Regions from separate parts of the Rhodococcus sp. MALMAid1271 genome, predicted to be linked through region 3. Evidence: predicted binding sites of a transcription regulator. Region 3 holds the regulator's gene; each other region holds the start of a gene.

The links. Region 3 encodes LexA, which represses DNA repair genes until DNA is damaged. Its sites were predicted from a motif close to CGAACANNTGTTCG; they were not measured.
Positions count from the first base shown of each region.
Region 1: a site for LexA is predicted at 9,430-9,443, ahead of ACOQFP_RS10900 (DUF222 domain-containing protein). Genes of this name have one in related genera too.
Region 2: a site for LexA is predicted at 4,978-4,991, ahead of ruvC (crossover junction endodeoxyribonuclease RuvC). Genes of this name have one in related genera too.

Region 1 is NZ_JBMIRQ010000078.1:103,422-114,108, reverse strand. Features, by position in the region: gene ACOQFP_RS10940 (hypothetical protein) at 1-425, opposite strand, end outside; gene ACOQFP_RS10935 (ArsR/SmtB family transcription factor) at 523-882, shown strand; gene ACOQFP_RS10930 (TIGR03086 family metal-binding protein) at 879-1,907, shown strand; gene ACOQFP_RS10925 (ABC transporter substrate-binding protein) at 1,929-2,912, opposite strand; gene ACOQFP_RS10920 (acyl-CoA dehydrogenase family protein) at 2,958-4,103, opposite strand; gene ACOQFP_RS10915 (SDR family oxidoreductase) at 4,168-4,995, opposite strand; gene ACOQFP_RS10910 (sulfurtransferase) at 5,068-5,889, opposite strand; gene ACOQFP_RS10905 (NADH:flavin oxidoreductase) at 5,954-7,099, shown strand; gene ACOQFP_RS10900 (DUF222 domain-containing protein) at 7,141-9,402, opposite strand; gene ACOQFP_RS10895 (hypothetical protein) at 9,565-9,837, shown strand; gene ACOQFP_RS10890 (IclR family transcriptional regulator) at 9,873-10,649, opposite strand.
Region 2 is NZ_JBMIRQ010000109.1:82,124-92,810, forward strand. Features, by position in the region: gene ACOQFP_RS20360 (NUDIX domain-containing protein) at 1-780, shown strand, start outside; gene pdxS (pyridoxal 5'-phosphate synthase lyase subunit PdxS) at 966-1,907, shown strand; gene ACOQFP_RS20370 (hypothetical protein) at 1,918-2,568, opposite strand; gene ACOQFP_RS20375 (acyl-CoA thioesterase) at 2,607-3,458, shown strand; gene pdxT (pyridoxal 5'-phosphate synthase glutaminase subunit PdxT) at 3,455-4,057, shown strand; gene ACOQFP_RS20385 (YebC/PmpR family DNA-binding transcriptional regulator) at 4,144-4,902, shown strand; gene ruvC (crossover junction endodeoxyribonuclease RuvC) at 5,012-5,629, shown strand; gene ruvA (Holliday junction branch migration protein RuvA) at 5,626-6,231, shown strand; gene ruvB (Holliday junction branch migration DNA helicase RuvB) at 6,286-7,314, shown strand; gene yajC (preprotein translocase subunit YajC) at 7,452-7,850, shown strand; gene secD (protein translocase subunit SecD) at 8,012-9,802, shown strand; gene secF (protein translocase subunit SecF) at 9,804-10,687, shown strand, end outside.
Region 3 is NZ_JBMIRQ010000097.1:12,967-23,653, reverse strand. Features, by position in the region: gene ACOQFP_RS14680 (PTS fructose transporter subunit IIABC) at 1-995, opposite strand, end outside; gene ACOQFP_RS14675 (1-phosphofructokinase family hexose kinase) at 1,005-2,015, opposite strand; gene ACOQFP_RS14670 (DeoR/GlpR family DNA-binding transcription regulator) at 2,012-2,779, opposite strand; gene ACOQFP_RS14665 (phosphoenolpyruvate--protein phosphotransferase) at 2,950-4,680, shown strand; gene ACOQFP_RS14660 (solute carrier family 23 protein) at 4,701-5,972, shown strand; gene ACOQFP_RS14655 (acyl-CoA dehydrogenase family protein) at 6,124-7,266, shown strand; gene lexA (transcriptional repressor LexA) at 7,356-8,033, opposite strand; gene ACOQFP_RS14645 (hypothetical protein) at 8,404-8,817, shown strand; gene nrdR (transcriptional regulator NrdR) at 8,918-9,382, shown strand; gene hrpA (ATP-dependent RNA helicase HrpA) at 9,395-10,687, opposite strand, start outside.

The DNA of each region.
Region 1 (10,687 bases), on a different contig from region 3:
TCAGGCAGCGGCGGGCGATGCAGGAAGGTTCCGTCCACGACGACCACCGTATCTGCGGGCAACATTTCCGGGGCGTCCTCCACCGGCCGATCAGTGGCCAGATCGATGATCCGGCGGCGAATGACACGACTTCCGTTGGGCCCCAGCGGAATCAGCAGGTTCGTCAGCAGCGCATCGAAGTCGTACGCGTCTCGATAGTAGCCGAGCGCCGAGGTCCGACCCTGCCGATATCGATGGACGCGCCGGTGATGAAAGCCATCCATGGTCACATGCGTCACCGAACGACCCTGCGCTTCAACGGCACTCGCCAGCCAACGCGCACAACTCGTCTTCCCCGACGCCGTCACTCCGTCGATCGCGACCCGCAGCGGATGCCCCGGATTTCGAGAGAGAAGATCCTCCACCATGTCTTCGCCCGCACCCATGGGCAGAAGAATAAGCCATCGACTGTACTCAACCAAGTGGTTGACCAAGGCCGGAGCGAGGCTTACGCTCACCTCTACCGAAACAAGCGAGGAACCCATGGACGAGGCAACCGAGCAGCTCAACAGGACATTCGCGGCCCTGGCCGACCCCACCCGCCGCGACATCGTTGCCAGACTCGCCGGCGCGGACGCGAACGTCAGCGAACTTGCAGAGCCGTACGACATGAGCCTTCAAGCCGTATCCAAGCACGTCAAGGTACTCGAGGAGGCCGGTCTGGTCACCCGCAGCAGAGACGCCCAACGCCGTCCGGTGCACCTGGACGCGGAGGTGTTCGGACTGATGGCCAAGTGGATCGAACGCTATCGCCAGGAAGCAGAACAACGCTATCGCCGCCTCGACGCCCTACTCGAGAGCATCGCAGACACCGAGACCCCACACACGAAGGAAGTGTCATGACCGCGCACGAAACCACGATCATTGCCGACGAGAGCGTGCCCACCATCGAGATCATTCGAGAATTCGACGCTGCACCGGAGCAGGTATTTCGGGCACACGTCGATGCAGAGCTGTATCGGCAGTGGGTAGGGCCGCGGTCGTTGACCACACGAATCCTCAAGTGGGAGGCACAGACCGGAGGATCGTGGGCATTCGCCAACGACCGGGACGGCGAGGAGATCGCCTCGTTCTACGGTAGCTTCCACGAGGTTCGAGCGAACGAGAGAATCGTATGGACTTTCACCTACGAAGGCCAACCGGATTCCGTTGCACTCGAAACACTCTCGTTCACCGGACGCGACGGCGGGGGTACCCGATTGAGGGTGATGAGTGTGGTCTCCGATTTCGCCACCCGCGACGCCATGCTCTCGAGTGGTATGGACATCGGAGTCCGCGAGGGCTACGAGAAACTCGACGCACTGTTCACCGGGCCAGCTGGGCAGCATGCGCGCGACGCCGCCACGTTCACCGCGTTGGTCGAGTCCGCCACCTCCGAGGACTGGTTGCGGCCGAGCCCGGTACCCGGCTGGGCCGCACGGGATGTCGTCGCGCACCTCGTCGAATGGTCCCGGGGCTTTCTCTCCGGTGGGGCGGGAATCGAATTCGAGACTCTCGACGTCGATGCAGACCCCGCCGCCGCATGGAAACAACACGTCTGCGACATCCAAGCGATCCTCGATCGCCCCGACGGCCGAGTACTGAGCAATCCGCATACGGGCGATATGCCCGTCGAACTCGCTATCGACAGGTTCTACACCGCGGATATCTGGATGCACTCCTGGGACTTGGCCAAAGCTCTCGGCCGCACAGTCGATCTGGGCCGGGACCGATGCACGGCGGCCCTCGAGGCGATGGCACCGATGGAGCAGATGCTGCGAGAGAGCGGGCAGTACGGGCCCGCCGTCCCCGTGTCCGACGACGCCTCCGCACAGGAGAGGTTCGTGGCCTTCATCGGACGAGACCCGGCGTGGTCACCACAGAGCTGACCCAGGCTCGATCCCTCGCGCCTAACCGGCCACCGCCTCGAGCTGCGGCCGTATCGTGTTCAGCGAGAACTCGACCGATGCTTTCGACGGCAGATTGATCCCGACGACCCTTGCATAGTCCACGACAGCCAGTCCCCCGCCGGTGGCCGCCGGCAGCATCGTGAACCCGGGCAGCTTCTCCAGATCCTCGCGGGTGCCGCCGTTGGGCAGCATCACCACGAGGTCGGCCGTCAGCACGTCCAGACGCTCGGGACTGAGCACGATACGGCCATGGGAGATATCGGGTGAATTCACCAGATTCTCGGGCACGCTCAGACCGATACTGCCGAAGACCTGCGCTGCACCATCTTTCGGGTCCGCGACAACAGCCAACTTCTGTGTGCTGAAGACGAACTGCGAGAGCACCGCGGTCTTACCGCGAAGACCCGGGAAATCCTGCGCGATGCCATCGGTGACCGCATGCCCCTCGTCGATGATCCGCTGCGCATCGTCCTCGCGGTCCAAGACGAGGCCGAGGGTCTCGATCTGAGATTCCCAGGTCTCGACCTTCTCCGCCTTCGGGAAGACCGTCGGTGCGATGTCGCCGAGTTGTCGATAGGGATCGATCGACGCTATCCCCGACACCAGGATCAGGTCGGGCTGCAATGCTGCGATCTCCTCGGTCGGAACGATCCCACCCGCCTGGTCGACGGCGGCGGCGTCGAGTGCGACGGAGTCATCCGATACCTCGGTCTGCCAGGGGTAGAGACCGCGCTCGTTCCCATTCGATCCGGCCGAGACGTATCCGACCGGTTGGACGTCGAATTCGAGCAGCGCGTCGACCCACTGCTGACCGAACGCGACGATCCGGGTTGGCGTGCCGGTCACTTCGACAGGTCCGGCGATGGTGTCGACGGTGACGGTTCGGGAATCGGAGACTGCGTCGGCAGCGGTCCCGCTACTGCACGCAACCAGCGTCACCGCTGCCGTCAGGCCGAAAGCACACCCAAGAAATGTCCGTTTCATTCGCGATAAGTTAGCACAGGCTCACCTTTTATTGGTGGCCTGTGTTCACCGGTATTTGCCCAACTCCATATGCGCGATGGAGCGCTTGTGAACCTCGTCGGGTCCGTCGGCCAGGCGGAGCGTCCGAACGTGTGCGTACATCATCGCGAGCGGGAAGTCGTTGCTGACACCGCCGCCGCCGTGCACCTGGATGGCGCGGTCGATGATCGTGAGCGCCATGGCCGGTGCGGCAACCTTGATCGATGCGATCTCGATGCGGGCCTGCTTGTTTCCGACGGTGTCCATCAGATACGCAGCCTTGAGGGTCAGCAGGCGGGTCATCTCGATGTCGATACGCGCCTCGGCGATCCAGTCCTGGATGTTGGCGTTCTCACTGACCGGTTTGCCGAACGTCACTCGCTGAGTGGCCCTGGTGCACAACAGTTCCAGTGCACGTTCGGCGACTCCGATGGTGCGCATCGCGTGATGGATCCGGCCCGGCCCCAGTCGTGCCTGGCTGATGGCGAAACCCTCGCCCTCGCCTTTGAGAATGTCTTTCGAGGGCACCCGCACGTCTTCGAAGAGGATCTCGGCGTGGCCTTCTCGGTCCACGTAACCGAACACCGGCAAGTTGCGTACGACGGTCACTCCGGGGGCATCGATAGGCACGACGAGCATCGACTGTTGGCGGTGAGTCGCAGCCTCGGGGTCGGTCTTGCCCATGACGATGAGAACCTTGCAGTTCTTGTGCATCGCATTGGAGGCAAACCACTTTCGCCCGTTGAGGATGAAGTCGTCGCCGTCGCGGTCCATCTTCATTGCGATGTTGGTGGCATCGGAACTGGCCACGGCCGGTTCGGTCATCGCGAAGGCACTGCGAATGGTGCCGTCCAGCAACGGCTTCAGGTACTTCTCTTTGTGCTCGTCGGTGCCGAACAGTGTGAACACTTCCATGTTCCCGGTGTCCGGCGCGTTGCAGTTGCAGGCCTCTGGGGCGAGCAGGCTGCGGCCCATGATCTCGGCGAGCGGTGCGTACTCGAGGTTGGTCAAACCCGGGCCCCACTCGGGGTGCGGGTGGAAGAGGTTCCACAGTCCCCGCGACCGCGCTTCCTTCTTCAGTTCCTCGAGGATGGGAGGATGAAAGTGCGGATCTCCTGATTCGAGCATCTGCTGCTCGTAGACCGCTTCGGCCGGGTAGATGTGAGAGTCCATGAACTCCAACAGATCCGACTCGTACTTCTTCGCGCGCTCGCTGGTCTCGAAAAATGTCACGACTTCAGTTCCCCTGTCGGTTGTCGAGCAAGCTGTCCTGGTAGCGACGCATGCCGCGTAACCACCGGTCGTAATCGGCACCCTTGTTGCGGTACATGTCCAGCACGTTCTCGTGCGGCAAAATCAGAAACTGCTCGCGGTCCATCGCATCGAGCACCACATCGGCGACGTCGAGGGGCTCGAGCACGGCACCGGCACTGAGCACCGCAGCAGTTGCGGCTGCTCCCAATGCATCTCCGGATTCACGACCCTCGTAGAGCAGTTTGGTGTTGACACCCATCGGGCACAAGCAGCTGACGCGAATGCCCCGGTTGCCGTAGGTGACGTTGAGCCACTCGGCGAATCCGACGGCGGCATGCTTGGTCGTCGCATAGGTCGCAGAACCGATCTGGGTGAGCAGGCCTGCTGCCGAAGCGGTGCTGACGAAGTAGCCCTCACCGCGTTCGAGCCACCCCGGAACCAACAGCTGCGCGGCGCGGATGTGCGCGCGGACGTTGACGTCGAACGACAGGTCCCAGTCCTTCTCCGAGGCGTCGAGCCCGGGTGCGCCACTGATGCCGGCGTTGGCGAAGTAGAGATCGACGGGGCCGAACGAATCCTCGGCCAGCGCAATCAGGCGCTCGATATCCTCGATGCTCGACGCATCGGCTGCGGCCGCGACGGCCGTGTTCGGCCGGTTGCGTTCGATGGCGTCGACCACCGATGCAGCGGTGTCCTCGTCCAGGTCGGACACGACGACGCGAGCGCCGTTCTCGGAGAGGCGGGCGGCGATGGCCCCGCCGATTCCGCCTCCACCTCCGGTGACGATGGCGACTCTGCCTTCAACCTTCATGCCCAAGGTATAGTTGAAGTCAGATTCAAGTTCAACCCTCCATGCATATCACTGCTGCTCAGAGGGCTTGCGTCAGGCTCGCGGACGCGTCGGATCCGTGATCCACCCGGACCACGAGCCCGGATACAACGCAGCATCGATACCGGCGAGTTCGAGCGCGAGGATCTGATGTGCGGCGGTCACACCGGACCCGCAGTAGACGGCGACGTCTTTCCCCTCCGGCACCAGTCCACCAAATGTGCCATTGAGTACTTCGGGGGACAGAAAACGTCCATCCGAATCGACGTTCTCGGTGGTCGGCCGATTGACCGCACCAGGGATGTGTCCTGCCACCGGGTCCACCGGCTCGACTTCTCCACGGAATCGTTCGGGAGCGCGCGCATCGAGCAGGATGTTCTCTCGTGCGAAGTCGAGCACATCGTCGACATCGAGGACTCGGGCAAGGGGCGACCGGGCTGTGAACGATCCGGCGGCAACGATCGACGGCTCCGTGCCGGTGGCATATCCCTCGGCGACCCACCGCGCCAATCCACCGTCGAGCACGCGCACGTCGGGGTGACCGTGATAGCGCAGTAGCCACCATGCGCGGGCTGCGGCGGTGGCTGGACCTCCGTCGTAGACCACGACCGGGGAGTCGTTGTTCACCCCGGCACCTCGCATCGCGGCAACGAACGTCTCCACGTCGGGCAGCGGGTGGCGGCCACGATGATCGGGCGGCGCTGCCAGATCGGTGTCGAGGTCGATGAACTGCGCGGTCGGAATATGACCTGCCTCGTACCCTGATCTGTCGCTGCCGGTCTGCAGCGTGAACCGGATATCGAGGACGACCGGGGCCCGTCCCATCTCGAAGAGATCGTGCAGTTCGGTGGCGGAGATCAGCGGCGAGGGGTTCATAAGGCTCCGACGCTAACAGCCTTGCAGTGGAAATAGCTCGGTGTCGTGCCAGGTTTGCGCAGGCATGACCGAAACTGCATCCACAACACAGCATCTGTCCACTGCCGGGCTGTTCGAGCCGTTCGAGGTCAAGTCGCTGAGGCTGCGAAACCGCTTCGCGATGGCACCGATGACGCGGGCATTCTCACCGGACGGCATTCCCGGCCCGGATGTCGCCGAGTACTACCGCAAGCGCGCCGCAGGCGGCACCGGCCTGATCATCACCGAGGGCACATACATTCCCGACCCGGCGGCCGGTCCTCACACCCGCGTTCCACGGATCTACGGCGACGAGAGCCTCACCGGATGGAGGTCCGTGGTCGACGCGGTGCACGCCGAGGGCGGAGCGATCATCCCGCAACTGTGGCACCTCGGCGTCGAGCGCGGCACCGAACCACATTTGTTCCCCGACGTCACCACCGTCAGCCCGTCCGGTATCGCGCTCGACGGATCCTCGGTCGGTCGAGCCTTCACCGACGACGATCTCGACGAACTGACCTCACAGTGGGTGCAGGCCGCGGTCAACGCGCGAGACACCGGCTTCGACGGACTCGAGCTGCACGGTGCGCACGGGTACCTTCTGGATGAGTTCCTCTGGGCTACAACAAATGTGCGCAATGACGAGTTCGGCGGCTCACTCGAAGCACGGATCCGATTTCCCGCGCAGGTCGTTGCCGCGATTCGCTCGGCTGTCGGCGAGGACTTCGCGATCGTCTACCGATTCTCGCAATGGAAGAGCAATCATTTCGACGCCCGGATCGCGCAGAACCCCGAGGAACTGGGACGGGTACTCACTCCCCTCGTCGACGCCGGAGTGGATGTACTGCATGCCTCGACTCGTCGCCACTGGGATCCCGCATTCCCCGAGCTCGCCGGACGGGACGGCGAGCTCGGTCTGGCAGGTTGGACCCGCAAGCTCACCGGAGTACCGACGATCACCGTCGGATCGGTCGGTCTCGATTCGGTGTTCACATCTGCCTGGTCGGAGGACGCCGCATCTGGTGTGACCGAATTGGATGCGCTGGTACGTCAATTCGAGGACCAGGAGTTCGATCTCGTGGCTGTCGGGCGTGCGTTGCTGGCAGATCCGGAGTGGGTGAACAAGGTCGGCGACGGCCGCGTCGACGAGCGCATCGAATTCACCCGCGATCACATTCAGCAGCTGGTCTGATCGAGGTTGGTTGGTGACTCGAGTCCGCATGGCAGCACCTTCTAGAACGGTGGTGTCGTTGTGTCGTCTGTGTCGGACTGTTCGTTGTCGGGTGGGTGGGGGTAGGCGATGATGCCGGATCGTCGGGGTTGGGTGGGGATGTCTGGTCGCAGGTCGTTGCCGAGGATCGGGATGGTGGTTGCGTTGGCGGGCAGGGTGATTCGGGTGGTCTTCGAGGTGGAGGTCCAGAGGATGGCGCCGCCGGGGAGCATGGTGGCTTTCCAGTAGCCGACGGTTTTGACGGTGTGGTGGTATTCGCAGAGGCATTGGAGGTTGCTCAGGGTGGTCCAGCCGCCGGCGAAGGGGTTGGTGTGGTCGAAGGCGGTGATGTGGTCGAGTTGGCAGTGTGCGGCGGGGCGGCGGCAGTCGGGGAAGCGGCAGTGTCGGTCGCGGAGGCGGACGGCGGCGGTGGTGAGGGCGTCGGGTCGGTAGATCAGGGCTCGGTCGGTGAGGGGGTCGCGTCCGACGGAGCGTCCGAGGGTGGGGTCGGCGGCGATGGCCGCTTCGAGGGCGGCTGTGAGGGACGCATTACCGAGGTAGATGCCGGAGGGTGTGCGGTGTGTTGCGCGATCCGGGTGATTGCTTGTCGCCGCTTCGAGGGTGGGCAGGTCGAGGGTGGGCAGGTCGAGGGCAGAGCTGTGCCGTGTGCCCTTGCCGACGGGTGTGTGGGTGCAGAACCTCGCGGCGGCGGAGGCCAGCGATTGCAGGCGATGCCGGCGTGAAGTCTCGCTGGCTGTCGCGGCCGTCGAGTCTGGTGCTGGTGCTGGTGCTGGTGGTGTTTCTGGTGCTGGGTCGTTGACTGGCCTCAGGTCGGATGGCGCGGAGCTTAATGTTGTTGTGGACGAGTCCGATTCCGAATACTTCGGTGAAGCTGACGCGGATTCAGCTGATGTGGGTTCGGACGCCGCATCTGCCTCAGGGCCGGTGGCCGATGGTGCTTCCGCTAGCGGGTCGGGTGCAGGTACCGCTACGCGTGTTGCCGCGTGCTTCCGGACAGGATCGGCGTCTGGGGCGGGAGTTGCGGACGGATCGGTCGCACATGCGGGTGTCGACTCGCCGTTCCCCTCGGTCTCGCCTTTCCGCTCGGCCTCTTCGGACTCATCTGCGGACTCGCTGTTCTCCTCGGTCTCCTCGGTCTCGTCTGCCGGTGCAGGCGGTGTTGCTGGTCCGGTTTCCGGGGTGTTCTCGGCTGCAGGTGTGCTGGCCGATGCGATCCCCTCATCAGCATCAGCATCAGCATCTGCATCAGCGGCCGTGTCCGGGTCCCTGTCTGCGTCTGTGTCCGTCGCTGTCTCGGGTGAGGGTGCGGCCGGTGTTTTTTCGCTGTCGGTGTGTCGTTCCCATTGTCTGGTTTCCGGGTTCTGGTGTGCGAGTCCGAGTTTTTCGGCGAGGGTGACGGCGTCGGTGAGCAGGATCTGCCAGGTGCTGTTGCGTGCGAGTTCTCGCGCCAACTCGGGGTCGATGCAACCATGCCCGGCCAGGTAGGCGGGGTTGGCGAGGAGTCCGATGAGGGTGGCGATGTCGACGGTGATCATCGTCAACGGCCGTCGCCGATCCGCCGGTACCGCTCCAGCTCGGGGGCAGTCGGTGCGCTGACACAGGCACTCCAGGCGCGGTTCGCCGTGCATCCGCGCCATGAACGCATCGCACAGTCGTTCCTGTCTGCCACGTGGATCTTTCGGGCAGACGGTATCGGCCATCTCGGCGAGCAGCTGCCACGCGGCGGCGGCCTCGGGGGCGGTGAGCTCGGCCCGGATGCGGGCGAGCTCACCGGCGGGACTGTAGGTGACGGTGCGGAATCGTTTCGCGAACTTCCGTAGTGCTGCTGCCTCCTGCGGTGCCACGCGCAGCAGGATGTCCCAGATCTGTGTCTCGAGTGGGCCCGGGGACGAGCGGCGGGCCGCGTCGACGACCTCGCCCTCGACGGAGGCGACGATGGTGTCGGAGAGGTTGTCGAGGATCCGGCACGCGGTCCGCACCCGCGGGAAGTCGATCTCGCCTGCCTCGAACGCGTCCTTGATCAGCGGAAGGCGGGTGTGCAGGGCCACTGCGACCGAGATGTATCCCTCGGCGACGGTCGCCGAGCATCCCAACGCCAACGCCATCTCGGTGCGCCCGTAGCGGCTGTAATGCTTGTGCTCGGTATCGCGGGTGATCCAGTCGGTGTGCACGCGGTAGCAGGCGGCGATCTTGCGAGCCGCGTGCCGATTCTCCTCCCGCGCGGCAGCGGCCAACGCCTCCAACGACACCGTCGGTACCGCCATGATCTTCACCCCCCAGTGAACCGAACAAGAACGTATGTTCGAACTGAAAGGAAGAGTAAACGACACCACCGACACAAATGGATTCACTGATCCCGTCGCTGAGAAAAGCAATCCTGAGCTGCAGATATCCATCCAGCCGACAGTCGTTCTACACTCCAACTCATGACCGAGCCCGATTCAACGTCATCCGAACTTGCCGAGTTGCGAGCTCGCGCGCGCGGCGGCGATCAGGACGCCGTCGACGAGTTGGTAGAACGTGCGGGCGAGCGAAACGACCTCGACGAACTCCGCTCCCTCGCCGAAGCCGGCAGCAGCGACGCCCTCGATATCCTCGTCGAACTGGCCGGCGAACGCGGCGATCGCCTCGAACTGACAAGATTGGCGGCGGCCGGGAGCCAGGATGCCGCGGACATTCTCGACGAACTCGACAGCTGACGAGCGAGAGCTGCATCGCCCAGTCAGCCGCTCACTCAGTTGCGCCGCTCACCGAGTTGAACAGTGAGGCGGTGAGCCGCATCGAGTAGTAGCGTGCCCAGTTCCCGGCGCCGGTCTTCGCGGAACCGGGTTTCGACGCCGGTCAAGCTCAGCGCCCACGCGGGTTGGCCGGCGCGATCGAACACGGCGGCACCAAGGCCCCAGCTACCTTCGACCAGCAAAGCCGGGTTGACGGCGAATCCCGTTGTCCGAGTTTCTGCGACGCGCCGACGAATTTCTCCGCTGGAATGGCTTTCACCCCACTCGGGTACCAGATCCACACGACTCAGATACCCGTCGAGCTCGCGGTCGGGCAGGTGCGCGAGAATCGCCAACCCGGCTGACGCAACCCCGAGCGGAAACCGTATCCCCTCGTAGAGCACGTGCGAGCGCAGCGGGAAGCTCCCTTCCACTCGGAGCAGGCACACCGTCTCCGTTCCCCGGCGTGCAGAGAGAAAGGCACTCTCTCCGCTCTCGGCAGCCAAGCGCTGCACGATATTTCGGGCCAGGTCAGTGATGTCGTAGCGCACCGCGGCCATCGATCCGAGCAAATACATCTCGGGTCCGAGCGACCAGCGGCCGGTTGCGGCATCTCGGTCGACGAATCCTTCGCCGGCCAGCGAGGACAGCAGCCTGTGCGCTGTTGGGCGCGCAATACCGGCCGCCCGCGCGAGCGCAGTGGTCGAGGAACCCGACGGCTCCTCGCCTCCTGCCGCGCGCAGCAGTGCGCAGATCTTTCCAATCACACTCGCGTTGGCATCTGGTGACGTCACCGCCGCATCATACGTCCACTGAGTGGACGCATGGTCCG
Region 2 (10,687 bases), on a different contig from region 3:
CGCGCCGATCGGTCGCAGCGGGAGGATGCAGAGAACGCCGTGTCGATGTCCTTGGCCGTCGTGGAACCGAACGATCTGCCTCCGCAGTTGGTCGCCGAACTGGCCGATGCCGAGGCTCGGGTGCTGATCGCGCGACGGTTCCACAACGATGCCGTTCGCGACACCCTGGCGCTCCGTGAACGACGTCCGGTTCGGTGGCTGCATCTCGGCGGCACGGCCGCCCTGCCGTCGTACTTCGAGATTGCCGAGCGTTCTGCCGCTGCGACCTTCGGTGCCGAGAATCGGGCAACGCCGCGGACCTCGGCGCGGGTGGTGCTGCTGGACGAGCGGGGCCGGGTGCTGCTGTTGCGCGGGCACGACCCGACGGCTCCCGACACGTTCTTCTGGTTCACGATCGGTGGAGCCGTGGAGAAGGGCGAGTCGCTGCGCGATGCCGCCGTCCGAGAGGTCCGCGAGGAAACTGGTCTGGACGTTGCTGCGGCCGATCTGCGAGGTCCGCTGTGGCGCCGGGTCGCCACCTTCCCTTTCAACGGAACTCTGATCAGATCGGAGGAATTGTTCTTTGCGTACCGAACTCAGGAGTTCGAGCCGCACAGCGCCGGATTCACCGACTTGGAGCGTCGGATCGTGACGGGGCACCGGTGGTGCATGGAATCGGACATCCGTGGTTTCGGTGCAGTCGGCGAGAATGTCTATCCGCAGGATCTCGCCGAGTTGCTCGACGAGGTCAACGTGGCGCTCGCCCGCCGCGGAGATCCGGACGTGCGCGCGATCCGCTGACAATCTGGACCTCGTCGAGCAGGCCAGCAATCGTCAAGTGGTTATGGGAATCGGCGCAGCGGAAGCCTAGTGTTCTGGGCGCGACTTCGCGCCGCAGCCCTCGAGCATTCGTGGGAACGGCGGTGCGCACTCGCGCCAATCAGCCCGGAGCGCTGCGACAGCGTCGAAGAACACAGGAGTTTCGCTTGAGTACCCCACACGCATCCACCACGCCCGCCGCATCGGCCGAAGGCGGGGCGAGCGAGAACGGAGTCGGCACCGCGCGGGTCAAGCGAGGAATGGCCGAGATGCTCAAGGGTGGCGTCATCATGGATGTGGTCACCGCAGACCAGGCCAAGATCGCCGAGGACGCCGGAGCGGTGGCAGTGATGGCCCTCGAGCGCGTTCCCGCCGACATTCGCGCCCAGGGTGGAGTGTCGCGGATGAGCGATCCCGACATGATCGACAGCATCATCTCCTCGGTCAGCATCCCGGTGATGGCGAAGGCGCGCATCGGACATTTCGTCGAAGCGCAGATCCTGCAGAGCCTGGGCGTCGACTACATCGACGAGTCCGAGGTTCTCACTCCGGCCGACTACGCCAATCACATCGACAAGTGGAACTTCACCGTTCCTTTCGTCTGCGGTGCCACCAACCTCGGTGAGGCCCTTCGCCGAATCACCGAGGGCGCAGCCATGATTCGCTCCAAAGGCGAGGCCGGAACCGGTGACGTCTCCAACGCGACGACGCACATGCGCAAGATTCGCGACGAGATCCGCCGACTCACCTCGCTTCCCGAGGACGAGCTGTACGTGGCTGCGAAAGAACTGCAGGCCCCGTACGACCTCGTCGTCGAGATCGCCCGCGCAGGCAAGCTGCCCGTCACACTGTTCACCGCCGGTGGAATCGCCACTCCGGCCGACGCGGCGATGATGATGCAACTCGGTGCCGAGGGAGTCTTCGTCGGATCGGGAATCTTCAAGTCCGGCAACCCCAAGGAACGCGCCGAGGCGATCGTCAAGGCGACCACGTTCTTCGACGACCCGGATGTGCTGGCGAAGGTCTCGCGTGGCCTCGGCGAGGCAATGGTCGGCATCAACGTCGACGACCTCCCCGTCGGGCACCGGCTCGCCGAGCGCGGCTGGTGACTCCAACCCGCTAGCGGCGTTCGAGTGCCGGGCGGTCCGGATGGTCCCATCGGACCACGAAGTCCGTCCGCCCGGCCGAGGGGTCGAGGCTGTCGTAGTACTCGACCAGTGGGGCGCAGGTCCACTGGTCGGCCGGGTCTGTTCGTCGACGCAACGCGCCTTCGGACAGGCGCAGCTGCACCGACACGTCGACGTCCAGGCCCCGTCCGAGCAGCATCGGTCCGGCGATCAGGACGATCTGATTCGGTGCGGCGTCCACGCTGCGTGCGCGGGCGGAACGATCGGTCGACTCGTTCCACAGACGGGGGAGAAAGTGACCTCGGCCACCGGGTCGCATCGGAGCGATGACCTCCCTGGCCACGGCGTCGTAGTCGAACCACAGTGTGCGATAGCTCAATTCGTCGGTGCGTGAGTACTCGAATCGAATCGACGCAGGCCGGACGTAGTCGTGCAGGTCGACCACCGCCGCCGGACGCCCGTTCGAGCGAGCGTGTTCGGCTGTGCGCGTGGCGAACTCGACCGGCCGTGCGGCATCGGCACCATCGACCAGGACGATCGTTCGGGCACCGGCCGGGCAGGAGTCGACGATCGACTCGACGAGGAGATCGGGAAAGATCGGCACCGGTTGACCCACACCGACCATCTTGCCTGGTCGGTCCATTGTTAGCCTGGGCCCCTCAGGAAAGGTGGGCACAAGCCATGGCCAGCATCGAGGACATTCTCGAATTGGAGCGGATCGAGAACGACATCTATCGGGGACGGACCTTCCCGAGTCGACTACCCCGGACGTTCGGCGGCCAGGTCGCGGGCCAGGCGCTCGTTGCAGCGGTGCGCACGGTGGCCCCCGAGTTTCGCGTGCATTCTCTGCACGGCTACTTCCTGCGGCCCGGCAACCCCAACGAACCGGCCGTCTTCATGGTCGATCGGATCCGCGACGGACGGTCCTTCTGCACGCGCCGCGTGACCGGAATCCAGGACGGCAAAGCAATATTCACGATGTCCGCCTCGTTCCACGGGGACGACGACGGTATTTCACATCAGGACGTGATGCCCGACGTCGTGCAACCCGAGAGTCTGCCCGACCCCACCACCCTCGCCGAGTACGACCACTCGTACTACAAGGAGTGGTCCGAGTGGGACATCCGGCTCGTCCCCGGCGACCAGACCGTCAAGCATCCCAGTTTCGCAGCGCAGCAACGTGTTTGGTTCCGTTATCGAGACACGCTGCCCGACGATCAGGTATTCCACGTGTGTGCATTGGCGTACATGAGCGATATGACGCTGTTGGGATCGGCCAAGGTTCCCCACCCGGAGGCCGTGACACAGACCGCCTCGCTCGATCACGCGCTGTGGTTCCTTCGGCCGTTTCGGGCGGACGAATGGTTGCTCTACGACCAGACGTCGCCATCGGCCGATTTCGGGCGGGCCCTGACACAGGGACGGATCTTCGACACCTCCGGCCGTATGGTTGCCGCGGTGGTGCAGGAGGGGCTCATGCGTTTCGAGCGAAATCCCGAGAGCGCCAACATCGATCCCTTCGGACTGAAGTGAGCGCTCCGACCATCGGAGTTCTGGCACTGCAAGGCGACGTTCGCGAGCATCTGGTGGCGCTCGAGTCGAGCGGAGCGCACGGCGTCACGGTGCGGCGTCCCGCCGAACTCACGCAGGTCGACGGGCTGATCATCCCCGGTGGGGAATCCACGACCATGAGCAACTTGCTCGGGGTGTTCGACCTGCTCGACCCGTTGCGGGCCCGGTTGGTCGAGGGCATGCCCGCGTACGGATCCTGCGCGGGCATGATTCTGCTGGCGTCCGAGATTCTCGACACCAGGCCCGACGCGCGGCATCTCGACTCCCTCGATATCACTGTGCGGCGCAATGCTTTCGGACGTCAGGTCGACTCGTTCGAGACCGATCTCGACGTCATCGACATCGAGGGTGGGCCGGTGCGAGCAGTCTTCATCCGGGCGCCCTGGGTCGAGCGGGTCGGCGAGCACGTCGAGGTGCTGGCCGCCGTGCCCCACGGACCGGCCGCCGGACGGGTGGTGGCCGTCCGGCAGAACCACGTGTTGGCCACCAGCTTCCATCCCGAGGTCACCGGAGACGATCGAGTGCACCGACTCTTCGTCGACATGGTGCGCCGCCGCTAGGACCCGACGGACCAGGTCGGTCCCGAGCGCCTACCGGGCGAGTAAAGTCGACAACACTGATTTCGAGCAGGAAGGGGCGCTATCGCATGAGCGGCCACTCAAAATGGGCCACCACCAAGCACAAGAAGGCGGTGATCGACGCCCGGCGCGGCAAGTCTTTCGCCAAACTCATCAAGAACATCGAGGTGGCGGCTCGCACGGGTGGAGGTGACCCCACGGGCAACCCGACTCTCTTCGACGCCATTCAGAAGGCGAAGAAGACGTCGGTTCCCAACGACAACATCGAACGTGCGCGCAAGCGAGGAGCGGGCGAGGAAGCCGGCGGTGCCGACTGGCAGACCATCATGTACGAGGGCTACGGCCCCAACGGTGTGGCCATCCTCATCGAGTGCCTCACCGACAACCGCAACCGTGCCGCAGGCGAGGTGCGCGTGGCGATGACTCGCAACGGTGGAAACATGGCCGACCCCGGCTCGGTGTCGTACCTGTTCTCGCGCAAGGGCGTGGTGACCCTCGAAAAGAACGGTCAGAGCGAGGACGACGTGCTGATGGCCGTTCTCGAGGCCGGTGCCGAGGAAGTCAACGACAACGGTGACACCTTCGAGGTCGTCAGTGAGCCGACCGACCTCGTCGCGGTGCGGTCCGCGTTGCAGGAAGCCGGTATCGACTACGACTCTGCCGAGGCGAGCTTCCAGGCCTCGGTCAACGTTCCTGTGGACGCGGAGGGTGCGCGCAAGGTCTTCAAGCTCATCGACGCGCTCGAGGACAGTGACGATGTGCAGAACGTGTGGTCCAACGTCGACTTGTCCGATGAGGTCATGGCCGAGTTGAACGAAGAGGACTGACCGGCCCCGATGTCATCGAGGCACCATCGGACGGGTGTCGTAGCCCTGATCCGTCGGTACGCTCCGCTACGCTATCGAACAACAGTTCGTAAGCGGAAGGTGTGGTGGCGTGCGGGTGATGGGTGTCGACCCCGGTCTCACCAGGTGTGGGCTCAGTTTGATCGAGGGCGGGGTGGGCCGAACGGTGGTTGCGCTCGACGTCGACGTGGTGCGCACTCCCGCGGATATGGATTTGGCGCAGCGGCTGCTGCGGATCTCCGAGGCCGCGGAGTACTGGCTCGATACGCACACACCGTCGGTGGTGGCGATCGAGCGAGTGTTCGCGCAACACAACGTGCGTACGGCGATGGGTACCGCTCAGGCCGGTGGTGTCATCGCGTTGGCCGCAGCCCGGCGCGGCATCGACGTCTGTTTTCACACCCCCAGTGAGGTCAAAGCTGCGGTGACCGGCAACGGATCGGCCGACAAGGCTCAGGTCACGGCCATGGTCATGCGCATTCTCGGTCTGCAGACGGCTCCCACCCCCGCGGATGCAGCCGACGCTCTCGCCCTCGGAATCTGTCATTGCTGGCGAGCTCCGATGATTGCGCGGATGGCGAAGGCGGAAGCGATGGCAGCAGAACAGAAACGGAAGTACGACGCGCGTCTGGCCGAGGAGCGCAAGGCCCGCGCGGCAGTCACACGCAAGGTCGAGAAGTTGGCGAAGAAAGGGGCTGGCGCGCGATGATCGCATCGATCAGGGGCTCGGTGATCGACATCGCGCTCGACCACGCCGTGCTCGAGGCTGCAGGTGTCGGGTATCGAATCAGCGCCACGCCCGCAACACTGGCCACTCTGCACCGGGGAAGTGAATCGACCCTGTTGACCACGATGATCGTCCGCGAGGACTCTCAGACGCTCTACGGCTTTCCGGACACGGAGTCCCGCGAGCTGTTCGAGCTGCTCCTGACCGTGTCCGGCGTCGGTCCACGAATCGCGATGGCCACGCTCGCCGTACACGAGCCCGATGCCCTGCGAACAGCTCTGGCCGACAGCGATATCGGGGCGTTGACCAGAGTGCCCGGTATCGGGAAGCGCGGCGCAGAGCGGATGGTCGTCGAACTTCGCGACAAGGTCGACGCAGTCGTCGGCCGCACCGGCAGCTCGGTCGTGCCCGGCTCCGGGGCCGGTAACTCCATGCGTGATCAGATCGTCGAGGCGTTGATCGGGCTCGGATTCCCGGCCAAGCAGGCCGAGGAAGCCACCGATGCGGTGTTGGCCCAGCAACCCGAGGCCACCACCTCGACGGCATTGAGATCGGCGCTCGCGTACCTCGGAAAGTCCAGGTAGGTCGACGTGACCGAGGACGACCAGTTCGCCGACTCGCAGTTGGGTGCGGACGCGATGTCCGACGATCTGGATGTCGAGACGAGTCTGCGTCCGAGGAATCTCACCGACTTCATCGGGCAACCCCGAGTGCGTGAGCAGCTTCAACTCGTACTGTCCGGCGCCAAGATGCGCGGCGGTACTCCCGATCACATCCTGATGTCCGGGCCGCCGGGGCTCGGGAAGACCAGCATGGCGATGATCATCGCAGCCGAACTCGGAACCTCGCTGAGGCTCACGTCCGGTCCGGCGCTCGAGCGCGCGGGCGACCTGGCCGCAATGCTGAGCAATCTCGTCGAAGGCGACGTGCTGTTCATCGACGAGATCCATCGCATCGCCCGACCGGCCGAGGAAATGCTCTACCTGGCGATGGAGGATTTTCGAGTCGACGTCATCGTCGGCAAAGGGCCAGGAGCGACGTCGATACCGCTCGAGGTCGCACCGTTCACTCTCGTCGGTGCCACTACGAGATCAGGTGCGCTGACCGGACCGCTGCGCGATCGCTTCGGCTTCGTGGCGCACATGGACTTCTACGAGCCGAGCGAACTCGAACGCATTCTCATGCGATCGGCAGGCATTCTCGGCGTGCCGATCGATCGGGACGGGTGCGCGGAGATCGCCGGGCGCTCACGCGGCACCCCGCGTATCGCAAACCGATTGCTTCGGCGAGTTCGTGACTATGCGGACGTGCGAGGAGACGGCAGCGTCACCCAGAGCATCGCCAAGGCCGCACTGGTGGTCTACGACGTCGACAAACTCGGACTCGACCGCCTGGACCGCGCCGTGCTGAGCGCGCTCATCCGCAGCTTCGGCGGGGGACCGGTCGGAGTGTCGACGCTGGCGGTGGCCGTCGGTGAGGAAGCATCGACGGTCGAGGAGGTCTGCGAGCCCTTCCTGGTCCGAGCGGGAATGGTCGCGCGTACACCGCGAGGACGCGTTGCGACCGCGGCAGCATGGCAACACCTGGGATTGACCCCGCCTGCGGACCTCGCAGTAGGGGGAATTTCTGTCCGATCTGCGGAGATTCAGCAGGGATTATTCGAGTGAATCGGGTATAAGAGGACACGAACGGACCGGGCCGGTTCCCGGTGATGGCACACTGGGTAGCTGCGAGGCTCGCACCGGCGACATCGCGCACGAGACAATGACGACTTTCGACCCGAACTTCGAGGACTGACCTTCCGATGGATTTGCTGTTTCCGCTGCTGATCGTGGCCCTTCTGGTACCGCTGTTTCTCAATGCGCGTCGACAGAAAAAGGTGCTGGCCAAGACCACCGAAATGCAGGAGTCGCTGAAGGTCGGCGACGAGATCGTCACCACGGCCGGTCTCTACGCCCGCATCGTCCTGGTCGAGGACGACACCATCGACCTGGAGATCGCCGACGGCATCATCACCACCTGGTCGCGGGCAGTCGTGCGCGAGGTACTGCCCGACGGCTCGGAGTTCGACGACACCGACTTCGAGACGGACACCGCGAACCTCGAGACCAACGCCAGTTCGGGACCGTCGCTGAACAAGACCGATGTCGGCGGGCCCGACGAGACCGTCGAACAGACGTCGAAGCGGCTCGAAAAAGAGTGAGCATCCGTTGATTCGAACCGCTGTCGGACAGAATCCGGCAGCGGTTTCGTCTGCGGTGACACAGATGGTGCACAATCGCACCGCTTGCCGCTGACAATCCGAGTCGACGCGAGCCCTGTAGGAACCGATACTTTCCACCGCCCAGAGGAGAATCACACACCGTGGCACCTTCCAGCGGACCGGTGCGTCCCGCCCGCTATCTCGCCGTTTTCGCGGTGTTGATCGCAGCGGTGTACGCCCTGGTCTTCTTCACCGGAGACAAAGAACCCTCGCCGAAGTTGGGAATCGACCTTCAGGGCGGCACGCGCGTGACCCTCACCGCGCGAACCCCCGATGGCAATGCGCCGACGCAGGACAGCCTGAGGCAGGCCCAGCAGATCATCCAGACCCGCGTCGACGGTCTCGGTGTTTCCAACTCCGAGGTGGTCATCGACGGCGAGAACCTCGTCATCACGGTGCCCGGTGACGACAGCTCCCAGGCGCGCACCCTCGGCCAGACCGCGCGACTGTTCATCCGACCGGTACTGGGATCGGTCGCTCCCTCGGCAGGCCAAGAGACGAACCCGGGCCAGACGTCCACCGATCCGTCCCCTTCCACCGATCCGACCGCTCCGGCCGCGTCCACCGATCCGGCGGCACCCACAGCTCCCGCGGATGCTCCCCAGAATCGAGTGTTCCCCGCCCAGGATCCGTCGACGGTCGATCCGACGCCCTCGACCGATGCACCGGCCACCGAGGCACCCGCAACCGGTGCACCCGCCACCGGTGCACCCGCCAGCGATCCGGCCAACGATGCGTCGTTGTCCGACGCGGATCGCGCAGCGCAGGAGATCGCCGACGCTAAGGCACTGCGACAGAGCGAAGACCCGCAGATCCAGCAGCTGGCCATGCAGTCCCTCGACTGCAATGCAGCCGACCCACTCGCCGGCAACGATGATCCGGCGCTTCCTCTCGTTGCCTGCTCGACCGACGGGACGGCCGTCTACCTGCTCGGCCCCACGATCATCGACGGGCAGCAGATTGCCGATGCGACCTCAGGTTTCGACAGCCAGCAAGCCCAGTTCCAGGTCAGCCTGACCTTCGACTCGGAAGCTTCGAACACCTGGGCACAGTTCACCGCCGCGAATCTGCAGAAGCAGGCCGCATTCGTGCTGGACTCGAAGGTGATCAGCGCGCCGGTGATTCAGGGCGTGACGCCCGCCGGTAGCGCCACCTCCATCACCGGAAACTTCAACGCCCAGACCGCCTCGGAGTTGGCCAACACACTGAAATACGGCTCGCTGCCGCTGTCGTTCGTGTCCTCCGAAGCCGAGACAGTGTCGGCGACGCTGGGATTGGCCTCGCTCGAAGCGGGTCTGATCGCCGGAGCCATCGGACTGCTGCTCGTGTTGGTCTACTGCCTGCTCTACTACCGCGCCCTCGGCTTGCTGACCGCTCTGTCGTTGATGCTGGCAGGTCTGGTCGTCTACGGGATCATCATCCTGCTGGGCAGATGGATCAGTTTCACCCTCGACCTCGCCGGCATCGCCGGATTGATCATCGGTATCGGTATGACCGCCGACTCGTTCGTGGTGTTCTTCGAACGCATCAAGGACGAGATCCGTGAGGGTCGCAGCTTCCGGTCCGCGGTACCCCGTGGTTGGGCGCGGGCGCGAAAGACGATCCTGTCGGGCAACGCCGTCAGCTTCATCGCCGCAGCCGTGCTGTACGTGCTGGCCGTAGGGCAGGTCCGCGGCTTCGCCTTCACCCTCGGACTGACGACGATCCTCGACATCGTCGTCGTGGTCCTGGTGACGTGGCCGCTGGTGTTCATGGCGTCGAAGTCGAAGTTCTGGTCCAAGCCGTCGGTGAACGGTCTCGGTGCCGTCCAGCAGATCGCGCTCGAACGCAAGCGCGCCGCCAACAAGGCGCTCGCCGTCAAGACCGGCACCACGCCGTCGAAGGAGGCATGACATGTCGGATACGAGCACGTCGACCCCGTCGCCCCTCGACGATTCGGGTGTCGATCAGTCGACCCAGCCCAAGCACAGTTGGTTGTCCAGGCTGTACACCGGTACCGGTGCCTTCGACATCGTCGGTCGTCGCCGGTTCTACTACATCCTCACCGGTGTCATCGTGCTGGTGTGCCTGCTGAGTTTCCTCGTGCGCGGCTTCACCCTCGGTATCGACTTCGAGGGCGGAACCCGCATCGCGCTGCCCGCCGCCGACAACATCTCCACCGAGCGGGTCGAGGCCGTCTTCAACGACACGCTCGGGACGGATCCGGTGTCGGTACAGACCGTCGGCTCGGGGGCGGCAGCGACGGTGCAGATTCGCTCCGAAGCTCTCGACCCCAGTGAAGTGGACAGTTTGCGGCAGGCGTTGTTCCAGGCTTTTCAGCCACAGGACAACAGCGGCACCGCAACGCCCAATGCCATCAGCGTGTCCGATGTCAGTGAGACCTGGGGGAGCCAGATCACCCAGAAGGCGCTGATCGCCCTGGCGGTGTTCTTGGTCATCGTCAGCATCTACATCGCGATCCGATACGAGCGAGACATGGCATTCGCTGCCCTGGCTGCTCTCGGTTTCGACTTGGTCGTCACCGCGGGCGTCTACTCGCTCGTCGGATTCGAAGTGACTCCGGCGACGGTCATCGGCTTGCTGACGATTCTCGGCTTCTCGCTGTACGACTCGGTGGTGGTGTTCGACAAGGTCGAGGAGAACACGCGCGGCATCCTGAATCTGCATCGAAAGACGTTCGCGGAGCAGGCCAACCTCGCGGTCAACCAGACTCTGATGCGCTCGATCAACACGACGGTGATCGGTGTGCTTCCGGTGCTCGCGCTCATGGTCATCGC
Region 3 (10,687 bases):
GGGATCATGTAGCTGACGCCGGTCAGCAGAATCTGGCGGATGCGAGTGCCCCAGCCGAGCTCACCGGCCGAGTCGTTCGATTCGGCCGCGACGGCAGTACCGCCGACGCGGGCCGCGTCCGGGTTCAGCGCTGCGCGCAGTGCCTCGGTGACCATGACGTCGGGCTCGTTGATCGCACGCTTGACGCCCGAGGAGATGACGGGCTTGCCGGCGAAACGCTCGCGGCCCTTGACGCCCACGTCGGTGGCGAAGATGACTGCTTCGGCTCCGGCGATGATCGCGGGATCCAACGGCGTGCTGCCGCTCGAACCCTGCGTCTCCACGTGGACGGTGACTCCGGCGCGTTCACCCGCTGCGACGAGGGAATCGGCCGCCATGTAGGTGTGCGCGATTCCCGTGGGGCAGGCAGTGACCGCCACGATGTGCTTGGGAGCCGACGACGCCTCGGCGGAGGTGTCGGGTGTGCTGTGCTTGGCGGTGGAGACCGGGGCCGCCGCGACGGGAGCCGCAACTGCAGGCTTGGTCGCAGGGTTGATGACGCCGTCGACGAGGGTGACGATCTCGGACGCCGAGGACGCGTTGCGCAGCGAGGCGACGAACTCGGGCTTGACCAGCGCGCGAGCCAGGCTGGACAGCAGCTTCATGTGAGCCGATCCGGCACCGGTAGGCGCGGCGATCAGAAACACCAGGTCTGCCGGGCCGTCGGGGGCTCCGAAATCGACCTTCGGATTCAGGCGGGCGAATCCGAGCGAGGCAGAGGTGACCGCTTCGGAGCGGCAATGGGGGATTGCGATGCCGCCGGGCAGTCCGGTCGCCGACTGCGCTTCGCGGGCCAGCGCGGCGTCGCGTAGTGCGTCGGTGTCGGTGGCGCGTCCCGCCGAAGCGAGTACACCCGCGAGGCGCTCGATGACCTGAGCTTTGGTTTCGCCGAGATCGGCGTCGAGAAGGATCAGATCCTCGGCGATGACCGGCTGATCTGCGGTGGGGGTTGACATTTCAGACTCCTAGAGAAGGTTCGAAGCAGGGGAGAACGTAGACGGGGTGACGGGCGTAGGAATGTCGAGCGCACGAACCGTCACCGAATTCGGGTGGGTCTGCTCGGGCAGAGGAAGCGTGGTGCCAGGAAGTGCGGTCGCTGCCGACCCGTAGGCGACGGCGCGGCGTAGTTTGTCTGCGTTGGAACAGTTCTCGGCATCGGCGAGGATGTAACCGGCCAGTGAGGAATCGCCTGCACCGACCGTGCTGACCGCGGTGATCGGGGGCGGACTGGCATACCAGCTACCGTCCGCGGTGACCAGGACAGCTCCTGCGCTGCCGAGAGTGGCCAGCACCGCACGGACTCCTCGGCCGAGAAGGATTGTGCTGGCGGCGATTGCGGCGGTGGGATCACCCTGTGCTGCAGCGCTTTCCAGCTCCTCCGAATCGTACCCGGTCAATTGCGCGAGTTCCTCGGAATTCGGTTTCATCAAGTCCGGTGCCGATCCCGGGAACGCTGCCGCGAGAGCGAGCAGCGGCTCGTCCGAGGTATCGACGGCGACCTTCGCAGAGGTGGTGCGTAGTGCGGTGACGAGTTCGGCATACCAGTCGACGGGTAGGCCGGGGGGAAGCGAACCGGACAGCACCACCCACTCGGCATCGGCTGCAAGCGACAAGATGCGCTCTCGTAGTTCGGCGCGAGTCTGCGCCGACACCGTTGCGCCCGGCTCGTTGATCTTGGTGGTGGTGCCACCGATCTCGCTCACGGTGATGTTGGTGCGAGCCAGTTCCGACGTCGGAACTGCGGAGTACTGCACTCCTTTCGCGGCCATCGCGTCGAGCAGGGGGTCTCCGGCCCTGGCCGGTAGGACTGCCAGTGCCTCGACTCCCGACCCGCCGATGACGCGAGCGACGTTGACGCCCTTTCCTCCCGGGTCGGTGGCCGAGGTCGATGCCCGGTGCACGCCCCCGCGTACGAGCGGCGTATCGAGTGTGACCGTGCGGTCCATGCTCGGGTTGGCCGTGAGTGTGACCATCATGCGATCACCACCTCGATTCCTTTGTCGCTGAGTTTTTTTCGGTCTTCGGTGGAGATGTCACTGTCGGTGACGATGACGTCGATGGATTGCACCCGGGCAAAGCTCACCAGATGTTCTCGGCCGATCTTCGACGAATCGGCAAGCACCACGACATGGTTGGCCGCATCGACCATCGCGCGCTTGACGGCAGCCTCGTCGCTGTCCGGAGTGGACAGGCCGTGCCCGACGCTGATGGCGTTGGTGCCGATGAACGCGACATCGACCCTCAACCATTCGAGTGTGCGCAGTGCTTCCTCGCCGACGGCGGCCTGTGTCGTCCCCCGGACGCGCCCACCGAGTAGTCGGAGGCCGACCCCCGCCAGTGTCGACACGCGTGCGGCGATCGGCACCGAGTTGGTGACCAACGTGAGTTCGCGATCGTGCGGCAGCAGGCCGGCCAGGCGTCCGGTGGTGGTTCCGGCGTCGAATACCGCGCTGCCCCCGACCGGAGGAAGGAACGACAGCGCGGCGGCTGCGATCGCGTCCTTCTGATCAGCGCGAGTGAACTCCCGCTCCGAGACGCCGGGTTCGAGGGTGGTCAGTGCCGATGCAGGTACCGCTCCACCGTGGACACGGCGGACCACACCCAGCCGATCGAGGGTGGCGAGATCGCGTCTGACCGTCTCGGTTGTGACGCCGTAGGTGGTCGAAAGCTCGTTCACGGAGACGCGGCCCTGCGTGCTGATCAGCTCAGCGATTGCGTGCTGTCTCTCTTCGGCGTACACCTGCGTCTCCTTCCGGGTCGATGTTGCTTTATGTTGTTTTACGCCCGTGTGTGTTGACATGTCAAGGGTTTGGAGTAATCTCGGTCACAACACCAGCGAGCAACCGGCTACACCACAGCTCGCCGAACAGCACGAAGGCTTTTGTTCACTCAGGATCCGAGGAGGACCACATGACGGGATCGGTTAGCACCGCTTCGACTGGACGTACCGCCACGACAGTGGATGTCATCGAGGGCGGACCAGTGCAGGCCGCTCTGCACGGCACACCCGTCGTGCCTGGTGTCGGCTACGGTCCTGTCATCCGCCCCGGTGCCCGCCCTGCCATTCCAGCCGACACCGGTGAAGTGGCCGAGGCCGATCGCGGTGCCGAAAAAGACATCTTCGACGCCGCCGCGAACGAGGTCGCCGGCCGTTTGCGCGGCCGCGCCGAGCTGGCAACCGGAGCTGCCTCGGAGGTGCTGTCGGCCAATGCCGCGATGGCAGCCGACCGTGGCTGGCTCGGTGCCGCTCGGTCCTCGATCGCCAAGGGCAGCTCCGCGGTGAGCGCAACGGCAGCGGCCACTGACAAGTTCGCCGCGATGTTCACCCAGCTCGGTGGCCTCATGGCCGAGCGGGTGACCGACCTGCGCGATATCCGCGATCGAGTCATCGCCGAGATCCTGGGCTTGCCGGAACCCGGTGTCCCCGTGCCGGCCGAAGCGTCGGTCCTGTTCGCCGACGACCTGGCACCTGCCGACACCGCAGGTCTCGACCCCACCCTCATCGTCGGACTCGCCACCTCGTTGGGCGGCCCGACCAGCCACACGGCGATCATCGCGCGTCAGCTGGGGATTCCGTGCATCGTCGCGGTATCCGGTCTCGACGACATCGCTGCAGGAACGCATGCATCGGTCGACGGAACCAGCGGCCGCATCGAACTCGAACCCGACCCCGAATCGGCTCGCGCCGCAGTGGTGTCGGCCCGTGACGAACTCGACCGCGTATCCCGGTGGGTCGGCCCCGGTGCCACCGCAGACGGGCATTCGGTCGACATCCTCGCCAACGTCCAGGACGGCGCAGGCGCTCGCGCAGCGCGAAACAGTGCTGCCGACGGCGTCGGTCTGTTCCGCACCGAACTGTGCTTTCTCGACCGGGACTCCGAGCCCACCGTCGACGAACAGGCCGAGATCTACGCCCAAGTGCTCGACGCGTTCGCGGGCAAGAAGGTCGTCGTCCGCACCCTCGATGCAGGGTCCGACAAGCCCCTTCGGTTCGCCACCCATCCCGACGAGGCCAATCCGGCACTGGGTATTCGCGGCATCCGCATCGCCGAGGCAGACCGAGGAATTCTGTACCGACAGCTCGACGGCATCGCCGCAGCCGCCAAGGCCACGGACTCTTCCCCCTGGGTCATGGCTCCGATGATCGCGACCGCCCAGGAAGCGAAGGACTTCGCCGCCGACGTCCGCGAGCGTGGCCTCACCCCGGGCGTCATGATCGAGGTGCCTGCGGCTGCCCTGTTGGCCGAGCACATCCTCGAGCACGTGGACTTCCTGTCCATCGGAACCAACGACCTCGCGCAGTACACGATGGCGGCCGACCGCATGTCCGCTCAGCTCGCCGGTCTGACCGATCCGTGGCAGCCGGCCGTGCTGTCACTCGTGGCACACACCGCGGCCGCCGGAGCCAAGGCGGGTAAGCCCGTGGGCGTCTGCGGAGAAGCCGCCGCCGACCCGCTGCTGGCGTGCGTGCTGGTCGGACTCGGCATCACCTCGCTCTCTGCTGCATCGGCAGCCGTCGCCCATGTGGGTTCCAGATTGGCGACGGTCACCCTGGATCAGTGCAAGGCGGCTGCGGCCGCCGCCCTGAAGACCGACAGCACCGCGGCGGCCCGAGAGGCAGTGAGCGCAATCCTCGGCTGAACGCCTAGTCTGCTCGAATAATGAACAATCTCGGTTGGACGCTGCACGGAAACGGAAGAACTGTCACCGCTGGAGCGGTGGTGTCGCCGGACGAACGCCTGACCTGGCCGCGCACCATCGGTATCGGCATGCAGCACGTCATCGCCATGTTCGGGGCAACGCTGCTGGTTCCGACGATCACGGGCTTTCCGGTGTCGACGACGCTGCTGTTCTCGGGCATCGGAACGGCACTGTTCCTGCTCATCACCAGAGGACGGGTGCCGAGCTACCTCGGGTCCTCCTTTGCGTTCCTGGCCCCACTCGGTGCCACCCAGGCCAACGGGCCGGCCGCGCAGCTCGGAGCCGTGCTGTGCGTCGGCGTTGTGCTGGCGGCGATCGGCTTCGTGGTCAAGTTCGCAGGCAGGCGTGTGCTCGACGCGGCGATGCCGCCCGTGGTGACCGGCGCCGTGGTGGTGTTGATCGGGTTGAACCTGGCACCGGCCGCGACGACGTCGTTCGAAGCGCAGCCGCTGATCGCGGCCGTGACGCTGGTTGCGATCCTGCTGGCCACGGCCATCGGACCAGGACTGCTCGGCCGCCTCGGGATCTTGCTCGGTGTCGTGGTGGGCTGGGTGTTCGCTGCCCTCACCGGTGGGATCGCGCAACCACGCCTGGACGCCCTGAACGCCGCGAGCTGGATCGGGCTGCCCGAGTTCCGTGGGCCGTCCTTCGAACTGTCGGTGATCCTGGTGGCACTGCCGGTGGTGATCGTCCTGGTCGCAGAGAACGTCGGGCATGTCAAAGCGGTGGCAGCGATGACCGGCAAGAACCTCGACGACGTGGCAGGTGACGCGCTGATCGCCGACGGCCTGGCGACCACCCTGGCGGGAGCAGGTGGTGGCTCCGGAACCACCACGTACGCAGAGAACATCGGCGTCATGGCCGCCACCCGGGTCTACTCGACCGCGGCGTACTGGGTCGCAGCTCTGACAGCAATCGTGCTGGCGTTCTCGCCCAAGTTCGGTGCCCTGATCTTCACGGTGCCCGACGGCGTCATCGGAGGGGCGACGCTGGTCCTGTACGGACTCATCGGATTGCTGGGAGTGCGCATCTGGACCGATGCCAAGGTGGATTTCGCCGATCCGATCAATCTGATCGTCGTTGCTGCGGCCCTCGTCGCGGGAATCGGCGACCTCACGCTGACCGTCGGATCGGTCGAACTCGGCGGTATCGCATGGGGTTCGCTCGGCATTCTTCTCGGCTACCCGATCGTCTCGGCACTCGCGAGGCGCGCAGGCAACGGCGGGCGTTAGCGGGTCTCGGTCACGGATCGCGCGCGTTTTGGTCATCGACCGCCGCCGCGCGCCGAACGTAGTGTTGGATCGCGACGTCAGTCGTACCGACGACCGCGATCGGAACCAGACCGCAGGTCGAAGTCGGTACGCACCGAACAAGGAGATCTGCGTGGAACGCACACTTTTCGAGCCCGAGCACGAGCTGTTCCGGGAGTCCTACCGGAAGTTCCTCGAACAACACGTAGCACCCAACCATGCGAAGTGGGAAGAGCAGAACATCGTCGATCGCGGCGTCTGGGTCGAGGCCGGTAAGCAGGGCTTCCTCGGAACGGCCGCGCCGGAGGAGTTCGGCGGCGGCGGCGTCAAGGACTTCCGCTACAACGCCATCGTCACCGAAGAAACCACCCGCGGCGGCTACAGCGGTATCGGATTCACCTTGCACAACGACGTCGTCGCGCCCTACCTGATCGACTTGGCCAACGACGAGCAGAAGCAGCGCTGGCTCCCCGGATTCTGCTCCGGTGAGTTGATCACCGCGATCGCCATGACCGAGCCCGGCACCGGAAGCGACCTGCAGGGCATCAAGACCAAAGCAGTACGTGACGGCGACGACTGGATCCTCAACGGGTCGAAGACGTTCATCACCAACGGGATCAACGCCGACCTGGTGATCGTGGTGGCCTGCACCGACCCCGAGAAGGGTGCGCAGGGCTTCAGCCTGCTGGTCGTCGAACGCGATATGCCCGGGTTCGAGCGTGGGCGCAATCTCGACAAGATCGGCATGAAGGCCCAGGACACCGCCGAGCTCAGCTTCACCGACGTGCGCGTGCCTGCCGCCAACCTGCTCGGTGAAGAAGGCATGGGCTTCATCTACCTGATGCAGAACCTGCCCCAGGAACGCCTGTCGATCGCAGTGGTCGCCGCGGCAGCCATGGAATCGGCACTGGACATGACGATCCAGTACTGTCGCGACCGCAAGGCTTTCGGAAAGTCGATCGGCAAGTTCCAGAACACCCGATTCGTCCTGGCGGAGTTGGCAACCGAGACCACCGCCACCCGCATCATGGTCGACAAATTCATCGAACTGCTCAACGCAGGCACCCTGACCGTTCAGGAAGCCGCGATGGCGAAGTGGTGGACCACCGAGAACCAGGTCAAATTGATCGACCGGTGCCTACAGCTGCACGGCGGTTACGGCTACATGAAGGAATACCCGATCGCCAAGGCGTACATGGACTCTCGCGTTCAGACCATCTACGGCGGAACCACCGAAATCATGAAGGAGATCATCGGGCGCGGCTTGAACCTCTGATTCGCCCCCCGACGGACACGAAGGGCCGCAGCACAGACGTGCTGCGGCCCTTCGCATGTCAGCCCTTCGCCTGTCGGCGGAGAGGTTCCCTAGAGCTTGCGCATCACGGTGACGACCTTGCCGAGGATGGCGGCATTGTTGCCCGGAATCGGCTCGAACAGCGGGTTGTGCGGCAGTAGCCACACCTCGCCCTTGGACCTCTTGAAGGTCTTGACCGTCGCTTCGCCGTCGATCATCGCCGCGACGATGTCTCCGTTGTCTGCCACGGATTGCTGACGGACGACAACCCAGTCTCCGTCGCAGATCGCCGCGTCGATCATCGACTCGCCGACGACCTTGAGCAGGAACAGTGAACCCTGACCGACCAACTCGCGGGGGAGGGGAAAGACGTCCTCGACGGCTTCCTCGGCGAGGATCGGACCACCGGCGGCAATGCGTCCCAGGACGGGTACGAACGTCGGCGTCGGGAGTCGGTCCTGATCCTCCGCGGAACCGTCGACCGCGGCGGCCGCCTGATCGGCCTGAACCTCGTCGAGCCCGCGTACGTCGACCGCCCGGGGACGGTTGGCGTCACGTCGGAGGAATCCCTTGCGTTCGAGGGTGCGTAGCTGGTGCGCGACGGAGGAGGTCGAGGTCAGACCCACCGCGTCACCGATCTCGCGAATGCTCGGCGGATATCCGCGTTCGGTGACCGAGGCTCGGATGACTTCGAGGACCTTCCGTTGGCGTTCGGTCAGCCCCGCGGCGATGTCGGTGCCGACTTCCATCGCCTTGGGTGTCGGTTCGGCGGCCGGCTTGCCTGCCGCAACCTTCGTGGCCGCCGTCTTGGAACCCGTCGTCTTCGAACCCGTGGTCGACCTCGTCGAGGTCTGGTCCTTCATGCTGTCGGCCTCCTGCTGGTGTCCTGGATCCGGTCTGCGTGCGTCGGTCTGCGCGGACTGGAGTTGATGGTGTCGACTCGTGTGGCGTGTGGTTTCTGCCACGAATCTAGCGTGTATCAGCTGTTGAATCAAACATCTGTTCGACTCGTGTCGCGTTTTCTGCAGACTTTGTCGGAGCCCCGTGATAGAACTTCGAACAAGCGTCCATCGAACGCCTGATCGAACAATCGATCCAACGAGCGAAGTCGAGGTTCCGATGACCATCATCACCGATCGCCCCACCGCTGCAGGTATCCGTACCCGGTCCACCGTGGTGGAGCGTCGTCGCCGGGTTCGTCCCGCGCTTCGGAGTTCGGTCGCCGCACCGGGGGTCACGACCGCGCGTCGTGTGCAGCCGACCGCGTGCCTGCCGGTGCTGGCCCCGTCCCGGACCGAGGTCACCGATCGCGAGCTGGCCGATCGTGAGTTCGACGAGACCTCGGCTCACTTCGCGGGCCAGCCGGTCCGGACGAGATCGTTGGTGCTGTGGGTGCTCGCAGTTGTTGTCGTGGCCGGCGGCCTGATCGGCATTGCCAATGTTCGGGCAGCTGCGCCGGATGCAGCCGTGCAGCCGACCGGCGTGGTGGAGGTCCACAACGGAGTTGTCGTCGAGTACGCGCCGGGCAGGTGACCACCGGCCCCATCGCTCGTGGGCAGACTGAGTATCCTCGACTGACTGCTCCGACACACATGTTTCACGTCGGAGCATCGGCTACGACGGAGGCTCCTTCATGCATTGCCCGTTCTGCAGGCACCCCGATTCACGCGTGGTCGACTCGCGAGACATGGACGAGGGGCAGGCAATCCGGCGTCGCCGCTCCTGCCCGGAATGTGGCCGGCGCTTCACCACTGTCGAGGCCGCCGTGCTCGCCGTCGTGAAGCGCAGCGGAGTGACAGAGCCGTTCAGTCGCGAAAAGGTCGTCAAGGGAGTTCGCAGGGCCTGCCAGGGCCGGGACGTCGACAACGACGCGTTGAACCTCCTCGCTCAACAGGTAGAGGACGCCATTCGGGCCGCCGGGTCCGCGGAAATCCCCAGTAACGAGGTCGGGTTGGCCATCCTGGGACCGCTTCGCGATCTCGACGAGGTGGCGTATCTCCGGTTCGCGTCGGTGTACCGCTCGTTCAGTTCGGCCGAGGACTTCGAGAAGGAAATCCACGAGCTTCGTAAGCATCGTGAGTCCGCCGACATCGACTGAGAGTCGATGCCATCAGCGGGCCTGTTCCGAGATCGCCTTCTCGAGACGCTTCTCCGAGACCGGATATGCCGTCCTAATTCCTTGAGCGAACAGCCCCACCCGCAATTCCTCGATCATCCAGAACAGTTCCTGCACTCCCGCACTGTTCTTTCTCGCTTCCGGAAGCGAATCGAGCAACCGCCCGTACGAGTCGTAGACGCGATCGAGAACGTCCATCGCCGCAGCGTCTCGGCCCGCACTGCTCGGCAGCGTGGCCAATCGCTTCGCCGCCGCGGCGAGATAGCGTGGCAGGTCTGCCAATCTGCGAGAACCGAACTCGGTCACGAACCCGCGAAAGATCAAGCCGTCGAGTTGTTCACGGACATCGTCGGCTGGTTCACCCGATGACGACTGCAATGTCGCCGACACTGCGAGTGCTGCGGTCAGCACGGGACGGACCAGTGCCAGTATCGCTGCGGTGCGCTGTGGAACCTCGGCATCGACCAGCGCGCGCAGCTTCTCGAAGGCCTCCGGATCGCGGACGGGCCCACCGTGCGCGTCCATGGCCTCCTCCACCGCGAGGACTCGGCACTCCTCCAGGAGGGCGTCCACGCTTCCGTACGGATTCTGGCCGAGGGCAAGACGTTCCGCAGTCGGCAGACCGGCCAGCAGTGCTTTGGTGCCCTTGGGTGCAGACGCGAGAAGCAGCGCTCTGGTGCCCGACCGCATCGCCGCGCGCTGCTGGGCCGGAGTGCTCAGAACCCGCACTGCGACACCGGACCCTTCCGGTACCAACGCCGGGTAGCCGGTGACTATCTGCCCACCGACCTCCCGGGTGACCGTCGACTCCAGCCGTCCCAGCGTGCTCGACGTCCAGGCCAACGACGGTGCACGCTCGGCGTCGCCGACCGCGCTCGCGACCTGACGACCCACCTCCCCGGACAGTCCGGCGCGCAGTGCAGCGAGATTCTTGTCGCTACCCAACACTTTTCCGCTGGCGTCGACGGCCGAGAACGTCATCCTCAGATGCTCGGGTAGCGCCGCCGTATCGAAGTCCTTGGCCGTGATGTGGCACTGGGCAGCACGCGAAAGCTCACGAGCCAAGGCCGTCACCAGAGTTTCCGATCGCGGCTTCATCACCGCCAACGCCGCGGCGGCGAAGTCGGGAGCCGGAACGACGTTGCGACGCAGCGCCTTCGGCAGTGTCTTGATCAATGCCGTCACCAACTCTGCGCGCATTCCCGGCACCAGCCAGTCGAAGCCCACCGGCTGCACCTGAGCGAGCAGTGCAATCGGAATGCGTGCGGTGACCCCGTCGGCGGCGGT